4 regions of the Shewanella decolorationis genome follow, and region 4 is predicted to be linked to each of the others. Evidence: predicted binding sites of a transcription regulator. Region 4 holds the regulator's gene; each other region holds the start of a gene.
What was found. The regulator LexA, encoded in region 4, represses DNA repair genes until DNA is damaged. The targets are predictions, from matches to a motif close to TACTGTATNNNNATACAGTA.

Region 1: the regulator LexA is predicted to act here: its motif matches at 1,164-1,183, upstream of recG (ATP-dependent DNA helicase RecG).
Region 2: the regulator LexA is predicted to act here: its motif matches at 1,801-1,820, upstream of dinB (DNA polymerase IV).
Region 3: the regulator LexA is predicted to act here: its motif matches at 2,002-2,021, upstream of EYR25_RS00705 (YebG family protein).

The regions. Positions count from the first base shown of each region.
Region 1 is NZ_CP037898.1:2,650,366-2,653,550, forward strand. Features, by position in the region: gene recG (ATP-dependent DNA helicase RecG) at 1-1,147, opposite strand, end outside; gene EYR25_RS12070 (ABC transporter substrate-binding protein) at 1,541-2,566, shown strand; gene EYR25_RS12075 (sensor domain-containing diguanylate cyclase) at 2,583-3,185, shown strand, end outside.
Region 2 is NZ_CP037898.1:856,237-859,421, forward strand. Features, by position in the region: gene EYR25_RS03760 (methyl-accepting chemotaxis protein) at 1-1,693, shown strand, start outside; gene dinB (DNA polymerase IV) at 1,845-2,918, shown strand; gene EYR25_RS03770 (methyl-accepting chemotaxis protein) at 3,161-3,185, opposite strand, start outside.
Region 3 is NZ_CP037898.1:149,574-152,758, reverse strand. Features, by position in the region: gene prc (carboxy terminal-processing peptidase) at 1-262, opposite strand, end outside; gene proQ (RNA chaperone ProQ) at 291-938, opposite strand; gene EYR25_RS00710 (GAF domain-containing protein) at 1,217-1,675, opposite strand; gene EYR25_RS00705 (YebG family protein) at 1,691-1,990, opposite strand; gene EYR25_RS00700 (paraquat-inducible protein A) at 2,196-2,831, shown strand; gene EYR25_RS00695 (paraquat-inducible protein A) at 2,833-3,185, shown strand, end outside.
Region 4 is NZ_CP037898.1:3,810,150-3,813,334, reverse strand. Features, by position in the region: gene coxB (cytochrome c oxidase subunit II) at 1-681, opposite strand, end outside; gene EYR25_RS17020 (cell division inhibitor SulA) at 1,085-1,597, opposite strand; gene lexA (transcriptional repressor LexA) at 1,594-2,214, opposite strand; gene plsB (glycerol-3-phosphate 1-O-acyltransferase PlsB) at 2,376-3,185, shown strand, end outside.

The DNA.
Region 1 (3,185 bases), 1.2 Mb from region 4:
GCTGTTGGAAGATGGCATGGGTGCCTATTACCATTTGTGCCGCGCCAGATTCAATATCGGCTAAGGATTGCGCCCGTGCCTTGCCTTTAAGCTTACCCGCCAGCCAACCGACTTTTAACCCGAGGGGTTCAAACCAGGCGGCAAAGTTAGCCGCATGCTGCTCGGCGAGTAATTCGGTGGGCGCCATCATGGCGACTTGATAACCATTTTCTATGGCTTGCAATGCGGCGAGGGCGGCGACCAAGGTTTTACCCGAGCCGACATCACCTTGAACTAAGCGCATCATGGGGTGCGCCTGCGCTAAATCTTTACCTATCTCGGCGACAACTCGTTGCTGCGCACCCGTGGGCTTAAAGGGTAATGAGGCGATAAAGGGATTCAATAGCTGGCCGCTGGCGTGCATGGTGACGGCAGCGTCGAGATTACTGCGTTGCCTGAGGCGGAGCATGCTGAGGTTATGGGCGAGCAGTTCTTCCTGCACCAGTCGTTGCTGCGCCGGATGCTGGCCGAGCTCTAAGTCAAATTGCGATATCCCCGCGTGGGGGCGATGCAGGGTTTGCAGTGCTTGTTTCAAGCTCATGCTGTTGGGCTGCAAATGGGCGGGTAATAACTCGGTCAAACCGCCGTCTTCTAATAATTCGAGTGCTTGCTCGGTGAGCTTAATCCAACTCGCCTGTTTGAGCCCTTCTGTCGTCGGATAAATCGGCGTAAGGGTATCGCTTAAATGAATATCTTCACCGGGATAGACAATTTTGTACTCGGGATGGACGATTTCTGCTTGATGATTACCACGACGAATTTCGCCATAGGCGCGGATAATCATACCATTTTGCATCGCGTTACGTTGCGCCATTGAAAAGTTAAAAAAGCGCAGGCTCATGCTGCCAGTATTATCCCGCACATTGCAAACCAGCATGCGTTTGCGGCCTTGAATGATTTGCGTCGACTGAATTTCGGCTTCAATAGTGCCGTAATTGCCGGGCATCAGCGCGGCAATGGAATAGATTTGCGTGCGGTCTTCATAGCGCAGGGGTAAGTGAAACAGCAGATCTTGTACTGTTGTAATGCCGAGCTTGGCGAGTTTTTCCGCGACTCTTTTGGCGACGCCTTTGAGGTCGGTGATCGGAACAAGATCCAATTGCTGCAAGTTGTTAGCACTCAATCACTGTGAATTTATACATATACTAACAGAGAATAAGCGTAAGGCAATCTTAGGCAAGACTATCACTTTGTGGTTATGTTTTAGCGTATTGAATTTAGGAATGAGTAAGGAGCAAATAAAAAAATGGACTTCCAAAATTTTAGTTATCTTATTCATATTAAAATGAATATTCTGTAATTTATGGCTTTAAAATGAGGCAAAAATAAATATTCTTTATTATAAAGTACACTTTTTGTTATTTTGTGGTTTAATCGAACTGTTGGTTACCATTGGGAAATTATGGTAATTGTGAGGTAGCAAAGTTGTAAATTGACAATAATAAAGTGACCTCTGTGACGGAACACAATGGGGGGAAACATAGCCGAGGAGTATTCGCCTTTGCGTCTTTGGTGCTTAAGTTTTTTATTGATAGGCCTGTTATGTTCCGTAGCTCCTGCGTGGGCTAAAATGAATGTGGTTTTTTTCAACCCTGGGTCTGAAGTTGATAGTTTTTGGGGCGATGTGGACAAATTAATGGAATTTGCTGCGTCTAAGCTCGATATCTCTTTAGATATTATTCACTCAGATCGTAATCATTTTAAAATGATTACTCAGTTAGACTCTTTATTAAAATCAAATACTTCTTTCCCAACACATATTATTTTGGTGAATGAGAAGCAATCCGCGATTAAAATGTTGCAGATGCTGTATAAGCATCCTGTATATGTGCAATTGATTTTAAATGATATTTCATTATCAGAACGTGAATCCTTATTAAAAGATCCGCATTGGAAAACCTATTTATTACCTGCAATTATTCCTGATAATTATGCGATTGGTGCTGAGACTGCTAAGACCTTACTCGGTCGTTTAGAAACTAAAAAAGCTAAGGTTTTATTAATTTCGGGCGATAAGTCAACTCCCGCATCGGTGCAGCGTACTCAAGGCGCTAATGATTACTTTTTTATGCAGCCTAATGTAACTGTCACTCAAACTGTATATGGGCAGTGGAGTGAGGATATTGCATATGGACAGACATTAACGCTACTGACTCGCTACCCTGATTTAAATTTGATTTGGACTGCGAGTGATAACATGGCTGTAGGTGTTGTAAAGGCCTTACGGGAAAAAGGGCTCGAAGCGGGACGAGATGTACTTGTGAGTTCCGTTAATACCTCCCCAGAGATACTTAAGCTTTGCCAAGAAGGTAGCATCACTGCATTGGGGGGCGGTCATTTTTTGGCTGGGGCATTAGCATTGGTGCAACTGCAATATTATCAAAATAGTCACGGTGATTTTCCCTATCAAAATATCAAACTGTTTAGTGTACTGAACCCTGATTCCGCTTTTTATCAGATGTTAGTCGCGAGGGATTGGTCTGGGATTTTTAAGAGTCAGATTTTAGAGAAGTTACCAAAACAATAATAAAGAACAGGTATTCATGAAGCACCGAAATCATTCAATTAGCCACAGAATGACGCTGACGATTATCGGCGTAAGTTCGTTTTTTGCCGTGTTGACTATGCTTGTGCAGTTAATATGGAACTATCAGGAGAGCATAGATAAGACGACTGCGGATATCCGTGAGTATTCAGAATCTATCTTGCCTAGTATTGCTAAGTCGCTCTGGGACGTGGACCACGGACTCTTATCTGATTTGCTTTCTGGCCTAGGTATGATGCCTATGGTGGCGAGTGTGAATCTCGAAAGCACCGACGGGGTGGCAATGCAGCTGGGGCCGTCGATTCACAGTAATGAGCGTCGACAAACGCTATTTACGTATCCAATTATGTACCAAGAGCAGCAAATAGGCGTGCTGACTGTCGGGCTTGACACTGACAAGCTTTACTACGAGCTATGGCAGCAACTCATTTTTATCGTGTTAGGTAATGGCTTAAAAACTCTGCTGATGATTTACCTGATCCTGACCTTGGTGCGCCTCTTGGTCACTAATCGTTTATCAGCGCTGGAGCGATTTGCTAATCAGATCAATTTAAATGCCTTACCTAAGCTAACCGTTCCCGACAGTGTGGTGAAAAGCCCT
Region 2 (3,185 bases), 1.8 Mb from region 4:
TTTCCGCTCGTTTTCCGACCGTGATAGCGATGTGAAGTCAGTGTTCTTCGGCTCGGCAAATACCTTTGAATATTTCGACCTCAATGGCCGTTTCGATGGCGATCCAAACTATTACACCAATAAACGTCCTTGGTGGCAGGAGGCTATCGATCAGCGCGGCCTATTTGTGGGCGATCCTGCGGTCGATGCCAACGATGGCTCGATTTCGGCCACAGTTAAAACCCCAGTCTATGGCGCCAATGGTGAGCTGATTGGGATTGGTGGTATGGATATTCTCATCGATACCATTGGCAAAACCCTGTTAGCGCCAATCAAATACCGCAATTACGGCCAAGCCTTCCTGATGACGGACGAAGGTAAGCTGGTTTATTTCCCTGGATTCTCGGATAAATTCCCGCCGGGCTCACTTGCGAATCAAATCGATAACCAGTTTAAGGACACCTCAGGCTTTACCGCCTTAAGGCAGCAAATGCAGCGCGAAGCGAAGGGCTTTGCCGAAGTCACCTTTAACGGTGTGCCGCAGCGGGTAACCTTTGTGTCTGTGGGCGGTGATTATCCTAAGCAGAAATGGCACTTAGCCTTTATGTTGCCCCATGAGGTGATTGAAGCGCCTGTGACTGAAGCCTTTTGGAATGCCTGTTTTGTTGCCTTAGGAATTATGCTCTTGGTTGGCATCACAGTATGGTTGATGTTGTTGCCCTTTAGACGCCAGCTTGGCAAATTGCTGGATGCTATGGAAGATATTGCCGAGGGTGATAGTGATTTATCCCAACGCATTTTAATGGAGCGCGAAGATGAGTTAGGCAAGCTGGGTGATGCCTTCAACCGCTTTGCCGAAAAGGTGCAGCAGATGCTGCTGCATACCCGACATCTTACCCAAGAGGTTGGCACTGGGGTGATGGATGCTCGCCAAGTATGTGATTTAGCGGTCTCTTCTGTGTCATCGCAGAAACAACAAATCGATTCAGTGGCCACGGCTGCCACCCAAATGGCGCAGACTAGCCAAGAAATGGCGATTAGCGCTCAACGGGCGAATGATTTTGCCGAAAAGGCACAGACTCAGGCCCATGACGGCACCCAAATCGTGTCCCGCGCGACCGAAGGCATGAAAGCATTATCGGTTCAAGTGATTGAAGCCGCCAAAGTCATCAAGGAGTTACGTAGCAGCTCAGAGCAAATTGGCGAAGTGTTAAGCGTGATCCGCAACATTGCCGACCAAACCAACTTGCTGGCGCTCAATGCGGCCATCGAGGCGGCGCGGGCGGGTGAGCAAGGTCGAGGTTTTGCCGTAGTGGCCGATGAAGTGCGAACTCTCGCATCCCGTACCCAAGATTCTACCGCCAACATTCAAGGGATTATCCAAACCCTGCAGCAGAGCGCGCTACAAGCCGAGCAGGTGATGGAGTCTGGGGTTGAACAGGCAAGAGTCGGGCAAGACCTGACCACGCAAGTGGAGCAAGCCTTAAGTGATATCGCCAGTGCGATTGTGTCGATTCAGCAACAAACGGTGGAAATTACCGTTGCGATTGGCCAGCAGGCCGTTGTGGCTGAAGAGGTGGCACAAAACGTTGTTAGCGTGCGCGGTTTGTCCGATCAGTCTTTGCTCTCAAGCCAAGATTTATCCCAAAGTTTGCAGGGGTTTGAGCAAGCGACTCATGAACTGACCCGCAACATTGGGCAATTTAAGATTTAATTCAAATAGTTGTAAATCAAGGGAGCCTTAGGGGCTCCCTTTGTTTTTTGGGCGCTAACAATCCAAGCGCAAACAGCACCGTTGCAAATTGAAAAGTGATACTTGATTACTGTTTTTATATACAGTATTTTGGATGTCGGAGGAATGCAAGGTGCGAAAAATCATTCATATTGATATGGATTGCTATTTTGCTGCGGTGGAAATGCGGGATTTTCCCGAATACCGCGGTAAGCCTTTGGCCGTCGGCGGCAGTCGGGTGCAGCGTGGCGTCATCAGCACTTGTAATTACGAGGCGCGCAAATTTGGTGTGCGTTCTGCCATGGCGACGGGCTACGCACTGAAATTGTGTCCCGATCTTATCCTCGTTCCCGGTCGTATGCAGGTCTACAAAGAGGTGTCGCAGCAAATTCGCGCCATTTTCTGCCGATACACAGAGTTAATCGAACCGCTTTCCCTCGATGAAGCCTATTTAGATGTCAGCGATTGTAAGCTGTTTAAGGGCTCTGCCACTTTAATCGCCGAGGCGATACGTCGGGATATTTTTACCGAAACTGGGCTGACGGCATCGGCGGGCGTGGCACCGATTAAATTTCTTGCCAAGGTTGCCTCTGATTTAAATAAACCCAACGGGCAGTGTGTTATCCCACCCGATGAGGTCGCCGAGTTCGTTAAAAGCTTATCCCTGCGGAAAATCCCCGGAGTGGGTAAAGTGACCGCTGAGAAACTGTCTTTGCTAGGCTTAAATACCTGCGCAGATGTGCAGGCTTATCCAAAGCAAGAGCTGATTGCCCGTTTTGGTAAGTTTGGCACAGTGTTAGTCGAGCGGGCCCATGGCATCGATGATCGTGGGATTTCAGTGAGCCGCGAGCGTAAATCCGTAGGCGTTGAGACCACTCTCGCTCAGGATATTTATACGCTGGAGCAATGCCAGCAGGTGATGCCGGGATTAATTCAAGAGTTATCGGTTCGCTTAAGCCGCAGTGCAAAGGATAGGCAAATTCACAAACAGGTTGTAAAGCTTAAGTTCAGTGATTTTAAACAAACGACCATTGAGCACCGTAGTCATGATATTTCGGTCATGTTGTTTTATGAATTATTAGCGCAGGCAATAGGAAGACAAGAGGGAAGAGGTATTCGACTTTTGGGGGTGGCAGTTGGGCTTGCCGACAAGTCACCTATTGTTGAGGTTGAATCGTTGCAAACCCAGCTCGCGTTCTCAATGTAATCAACCTGTGCCAGGGGTAAGTCGAGCTGATGAATAGGCATCTTTTCGGGCCTCTCTACGTTGCTCTGTCTCACCATAGCCGGCTATGGTGAGACAGAGCGCCTTGATATACGGAAAATCTGCACATTCAGTCAAAAAAGATTCTTGTTAACCAAATAATCATCTATCGCATTGATTTATTAAATTAATTTTCGACACTCGTTACCCGAGTTAATCAATTTCTTGCTTAGCGCTTTTTATGGTTACAGCTTAAAGCGACTGACTAAG
Region 3 (3,185 bases), 1.1 Mb from region 4:
CGGCTTGCGTCAGCACATTACGACGGTAGTCGAGTTGCTGCAGGTAGCGGTCAAAAATCTGAGCAGAAAACGCATCATCTAATGCAAATCTATGATAGTGGGAACGAGTGTATAAATCCGTCACTCGCTTACTGGCCACTTTATGCTGCGCTTCCTGCTTGAGAGTGGGTAACTCGCTGATTTGAATAGTAGGGGAAACAGCCCAAGCCGAGAATCCGACAAAAACAGTGGCAATAGATGTAGCCAAAGTGAGTTTTCGCATCAACAAGTTACTCCGTTTGATTAAATGGTTACAGCAGGATATGTTCCGCTTTCACTTTCACAGTTAAGCCGCTATCGAGCTGAACGTGTATATCCTCTTTGTTAATGTCGGTGATCACGCCGGCTACTGGCGTCATACCTAACTTAACATTGACACGTTGCTTCTTCGCCAAGTCAGTCAATTGCGCTTGCACCAAGTTAAGTGTTGGAGCCGACTCGATCTTAGGAGCAGCTTTGACAGGACGTTCTGTTTTACGCGCTGGCACAGCGACTTTTTTAGGGGCTTTTTTCGCAGGCGCTTTGCCAGCAGGTGCCGCTTTCGGTGCTTGAGCAGCACGCTTAGCTTTGGCTTTTTCTTGGCTTTCTTTCAACATGGCTTGAGCATGATCAATATGCTCTTGCTCTAACTCACCACAAGGCTGACCATCAAGATCGACACGCTGTGCACCGGCTTTTACCGATTTCAGGTAGCGCCAGCTGCTGGTGTAACGTCTTAAGGCAACTCGCAGTTGAGTTTTACTGACTTTAGAATCATCAGCCAACCTTTCAGCCAAATCTTGAAACAATCCGATTTTTAATGGCTTAGTTTCACCTTCAGCAATAAAGCACAAAGGAAATGTTTCATACAAATACGCCAAAATTGCGTTGGTGTCGGTCAACTTATCTGTTGATTCCATCATTACTTCCACAGTTTAAAAGGGACATCGAATCCGAGGTGATAAAAATCAGCTTGTTACGAGTCGTTTATCTTGGTTAAGCCCACTTACGAGCCAAAGTACAAATTAGCATTCTCGCCGAGTTAACTAAAGTTAAAAAATATAAGTTAACAATTTTTTACGGCAGAACCTATAAGGCTTATTTTGGCTGTGCTCAACATAAGCCTTATCAGTGCATGCGCTATTATAAGGCGCACGCCACCGATTGCGACTATGAATTATGCGTTATTGTACGCAAATTAAGCAAATAGGCAGTTTTCGAAGCTTTTTACCAATAATTCCAAGCCCTTTTGGTCCTCTTCATCGAAGCGGTCAAAAATAGGACTATCGATATCCAGCACGGCCACAACCTTACCGTCGGCCCGGACTGGGATAACAATTTCAGAATTACTGGCCGAATCGCAGGCAATGTGACCATCGAATTGATGCACATCGGCGACGCGTTGTGTCTGATTGGTCTGCGCGGCGGTACCGCACACGCCCTTCCCCATTGGAATACGGGTACAGGCAACTTTACCTTGGAAAGGACCCAGTACCAGCTGTTCAACACGCATTACGTAAAAACCGACCCAGTTCAGTTCGGTCAAATTATCGTTTAGCAAGGCAGAAAAGTTAGCCATGGCAGCCACTAAATCATCCTCACCCTCGAGTAAGGCCAATGCTTGACTATTCAGTGACTCATAAAATTGCGGTTTCATAAACTTCCTAACGTGTTATTCGACAGCATCGTCCTTTTTAGACGTTTTTTTCGCTGCAGTTTGTTTTGATGGCGTACTATTAACTTGAACGACGCCTTTAAGCAAGTTTGTCAGCTCATCTTTATTGTTAGCAAAATAGAATGCCAGCTGTTCGCTCACGGTTTCATCAATCCCAAGCTGCGCTTTTTGAATAAATGGAATGAGGTTGTCAGCGATATCGAGCATCTTATCGTAGGCATCAGCCTCCTTTTTCGATGTGAATGTCATCTTTTCCACCCCTTCTCTTACCACGACAAACTGTGTAATAACTGCCATGACTGTCCTCGCACTGTTTTTATATACAGTAACCAGAATGACATAAAGTGAACTAGTGATGCAAGTGTTCTGATTATTCTGATATTATGTGAGAGTTTTGCATTATTGAGATGGGTCAAGCAATGTGCTGTCTCACCCTATAATTTGGTTTTATTGCGGACTATTTGCTCTCTTTATAGCTTTGGGGCTAAATTAATATCTTTATATGCATGAAAATACAGCAGAAAACTCTGTAACCCTTTGTCGTTCCTGCGACTTAGCCATTCGAAAGCGCGCCTTACCTACGGGGGTTAGGGCGTTATGTCCGCGCTGCAATACTGCGCTTTATGACACACCATACTGCTCTGTAAACGGCATGTTGGCACTGTGTATTACCGCACTGGTGTTTTACTTCCCCGCCAATTTTTTCCCGGTACTCGAAATCCACTTTTTGGGCAGCATTCGCACCACCACAGTATTTCAGGGCGCCTTTGCGGTGTTCGACCAAGGTTATTGGGTCGTGGGGTTAGCCGTGCTCGCGGCAGCCGTGATTGGACCGGGTTTGTTGATCCTATCGATCCTCAGCCAGATTTTGATCGTTAAATGGGGACTTGGCAGCCCCTTTTGGCGCCATAGCCTCAAACAGTTATTAAAGCTGCAAGGGCTGCTATCTCAGCTCACCATGCTTGAGATTTATGTGATTAGCTTTCTAGTTTCTTCATTTCAATTATCTGATTTTTCGGACATTTACTTCGGGATGGGCACTTTTTGCTTCACCATGCTTTTTTTAGTCACCCTGTTCTTACAGCGGGAATACGATATTGAGCATATGTGGAGTCTACTGATGCAGGGGCACCGCTAAGATGAAGCAACAGGGGAAAGATTTAGGCCTGTGTCTGTGCCGAGTGTGCAGACAGCTCAATAGCAGTGAAAACACTCATTGCAGCCGCTGTGAAGCCGAGTTACAGGTTCGCGATTACAGTAGCTTACAAAAAAGTTGGGCACTGCTAATAACCGCGGCGATTTTATTGATTCCGGCCAATCTCTACCCGATTACCGTTTTGACTAATCAGGGAAAGGTTCGTCACGACACCATTTTCTCAGGCATTATCCATTTAGTGCATTCGGATATGCTACCCATCGCGATTATTGTGTTTATTGCCAGTATTCTAGTCCCTTGGGTGAAGATTATTGGTTTGGCAACTTACCTGTGTGC
Region 4 (3,185 bases):
ACCGCAAAGCTCGGCACATTGGCCACGGTAAATGCCGGGTTTGTCGATACGGGTCCACGCCTCGTTGATAAAACCTGGATTAGCGTCTTTTTTAACGGCAAAGGCGGGCATCCACCATGAGTGGATAACATCCTCTGAGGTCATCAAGAAACGGATTTTACGATTGATCGGCAGGACAAGGGGCTTATCTACTTCGAGTAAGTAATGTTCTCCTTTGGCCTCCGCGCCTTCGATTTGAGGCCTTGGGGTTGCGAGAATGCTGTAAAACTCAATATCTTGATCGAAGTAGCTATAATGCCATTTCCATTGGGAGCCAGTCACTTTGACTGTAAGATCGGCATTGCTGGGATCTTCCATAGCAATCAGAGTTTTTGTGGCGGGAATCGCCATTAAGATCAGAATGACAAAAGGAATGATCGTCCACGCGATTTCGACTTTTGTACTTTCATGGAAGTGAGACGCGACCGCGCCTTTGGATTTTCTGTGGTTGATCATGGCATAAATCATAATGCCGAACACCACTAAGCCTATGGCGCAGCAGATATACAGAATCGTCATGTGCAGGTGATATACCTTGCCACTGATTTCTGTTACGCCGGGGGTCATGTTGAACCGCATGTCCGATGCGGCCAACGGTGGGGCGAATAGCACCACGAGTAAACAATACAACCATTGCTTCACAAGACTTCTCCTCTGCCAATTGCGAATAGCAACTACAAAGAAGAGCAACACAGTAAGTCTCAACTCTATGCAAACTCTTCAGTTCCCAAAAAAGCTTTTTTGACTTCAACGTGCGTTGGCGGCTTACTTTTGATTAAGTATTGTTACTGCTGGTATTAGCCACACTGGCACATACTGCTGAATTAACTCATTTTCTCGACTTGTGTGGGCAAGAGATATTCGATAATTTGCCGATATTTCTGCCTAAACGGGCGATATATTATGCTCGCCTAAATCAACCATACTTGCTGTTTAAAAATTGATCAAGATCACTTCTTTTTCTAATTGTCTGAAAAATTGCCAAAAAAAGCCCCACATTCACAGGTGAGGCGGCTTTCAAGGCTAAATACGCAGTGCAAAAATTTTAATGAACAGAGCTAAAAAAACTACCTTGGGCAAAGTGAGCGGGCTGCTTGAGTGTCGCGTCCGCAGTCGAGTGATTTACGACACCTTCGAGCACTATTCCCATGGCGCGGGCGCTCTTGGCCACAATTTGCAAACGACGATTGTCACGGGCATCGAGTGAGTGGATCCAAGTAATTACTGCGCTTGAAGTGCCACTGGTTAATGCTTTTTCCATAGCCCACAGGGTTTCGACTTCATCTTTCGCATGGACTAAAAGTACGCGGTCCATACGCACGCCAGCGCTGGCCAGTAACTGCTTGTAGCCAATACTAGGTGGGTTGATGAGTACGACCCAGCGGCCTTGTTGGCTCAGTTGTGCTAACTGCTTGCTAAGTTGCATTAGCTCTTGGCGCCCTTTGCTCTCGGTAGGCATAGTGATGATAGGCGTATGCTGCCAGTCTGTATTGGTTTCGCGTACCGCATCGAGCCATAAACCGGGGTGACGCGGGGCATTACCTAGTAGTTTGTTCATAGCCAATCTCCATTGCGGATCACCCCTACGGCGAGCCCTTCTATTGTTAGACTTTGGAAACTTAAATCGACTTTAATTGGGGAGTAATCTTCATTCTCTGCATGTAGATAAACGAGATTCCCTTTCTTTTCAAAGCGTTTAACTGTTACATCATCGTCAACGCGAGCAACCACAACTTGGCCATTGCGCGCTTGCTGTACTTTATGAACGGCGAGCAGATCCCCTTCGAGGATACCGATGTTCTTCATACTGTCGCCTCTGACACGCAGTAAGAAATCGGCGGCAGGGTGGAACATGCTGGGGTCGACTTGGTAATACTGTTCGACATGCTCTTGAGCGAGGATAGGTTCGCCTGCCGCCACTTGGCCAATCAGTGGCAAGCCTGATTCGCTGTTATCTTCTTCCTCAACTGGGAGGCGGATCCCGCGGGAAGTGCCAGGCATGATCTCGATGCAGCCTTTTTTCGCCAATGCCTTAAGGTGTTCTTCGGCGGCATTTGCACTTTTAAAACCCAAACGTGTGGCGATTTCGGCCCGGGTGGGTGGCATGCCAGTCTCGGCAATATTACGTTTAATCAGCTCTAAAATTTCGGCTTGGCGTGGCGTCAACGGTCTCATGTTCTTTCCTGTTTTTCTATACAGTTACTGTTAGTATATACAGTATTATTCGTAGTGCAAGTATTAACCACTTTTTAACGCGATTGGAGAGTATTAGCGAATGTTCCCTAGAATCTGGTATTCTATGGGGCTAATGAACGTACTTACATTGCATAAGAATAATGCCTAAACAAGACTCTCTTTGGTTGAAATCATTACGCTGGATCCAAAAACACTTAGTGCACACTATTGTTGTGCCGCAGGATCCCTTTGCCGATCTGAATCTGGACGCCTCCAGACCGCTTGCTTATGTAATGAAAACAGAATCCTTGAGTGATATTGCTGCGTTAAGCGAGATCACTACTAAGCTGGGTTTGCCAAGCCCCTACGAGCCGCTCGTGGTCAATGGCGTTGTTGCGCCCCGCGTCGTTTGTCTCGAAGGGCGTAAGCCTTTGTTTGGCGAGCGTGCCAGCAATGAGCCATTCCTCGAATGTTTTATGCGTTTGTTGGCCGTCCATAAAGAAAAGCCTGAGTTAGATATTCAGCTGGTGCCTGTCAGCCTTTATTGGGGCCGTACTCCGGGTAAAGAAGACGACACCATGAAGGCGGCTGTGCTTGAGCGCGAGAACCCCACTTGGTTACGTAAGTGCTTGATGATCCTATTTTTAGGCCGCCACAACTTTGTTCAGTTTTCTAATGCGGTATCGCTGCGTTATATGGCCGACGAGCACGGCACCGACATGGGGATTGCCCACAAATTGGCGCGGGTAGCGAGAGTGCATTTCCGCCGTCAGCGCAAGGTGATGACGGGACCTGTGCTGCCTAATCGTCAGGCGTTATTCCACTCTCTGCTGAAATCAGAATCCTTACGCAAGGCGATTCAGGAAGAAGCGGCGAGTAAGAAGATTTCAGAAACCCAAGCTCGTGAAACAGCAATTGAATATCTTGATGAAATTGCAGCGAATTATTCCGACAGTCTAGTGCGTATTGCC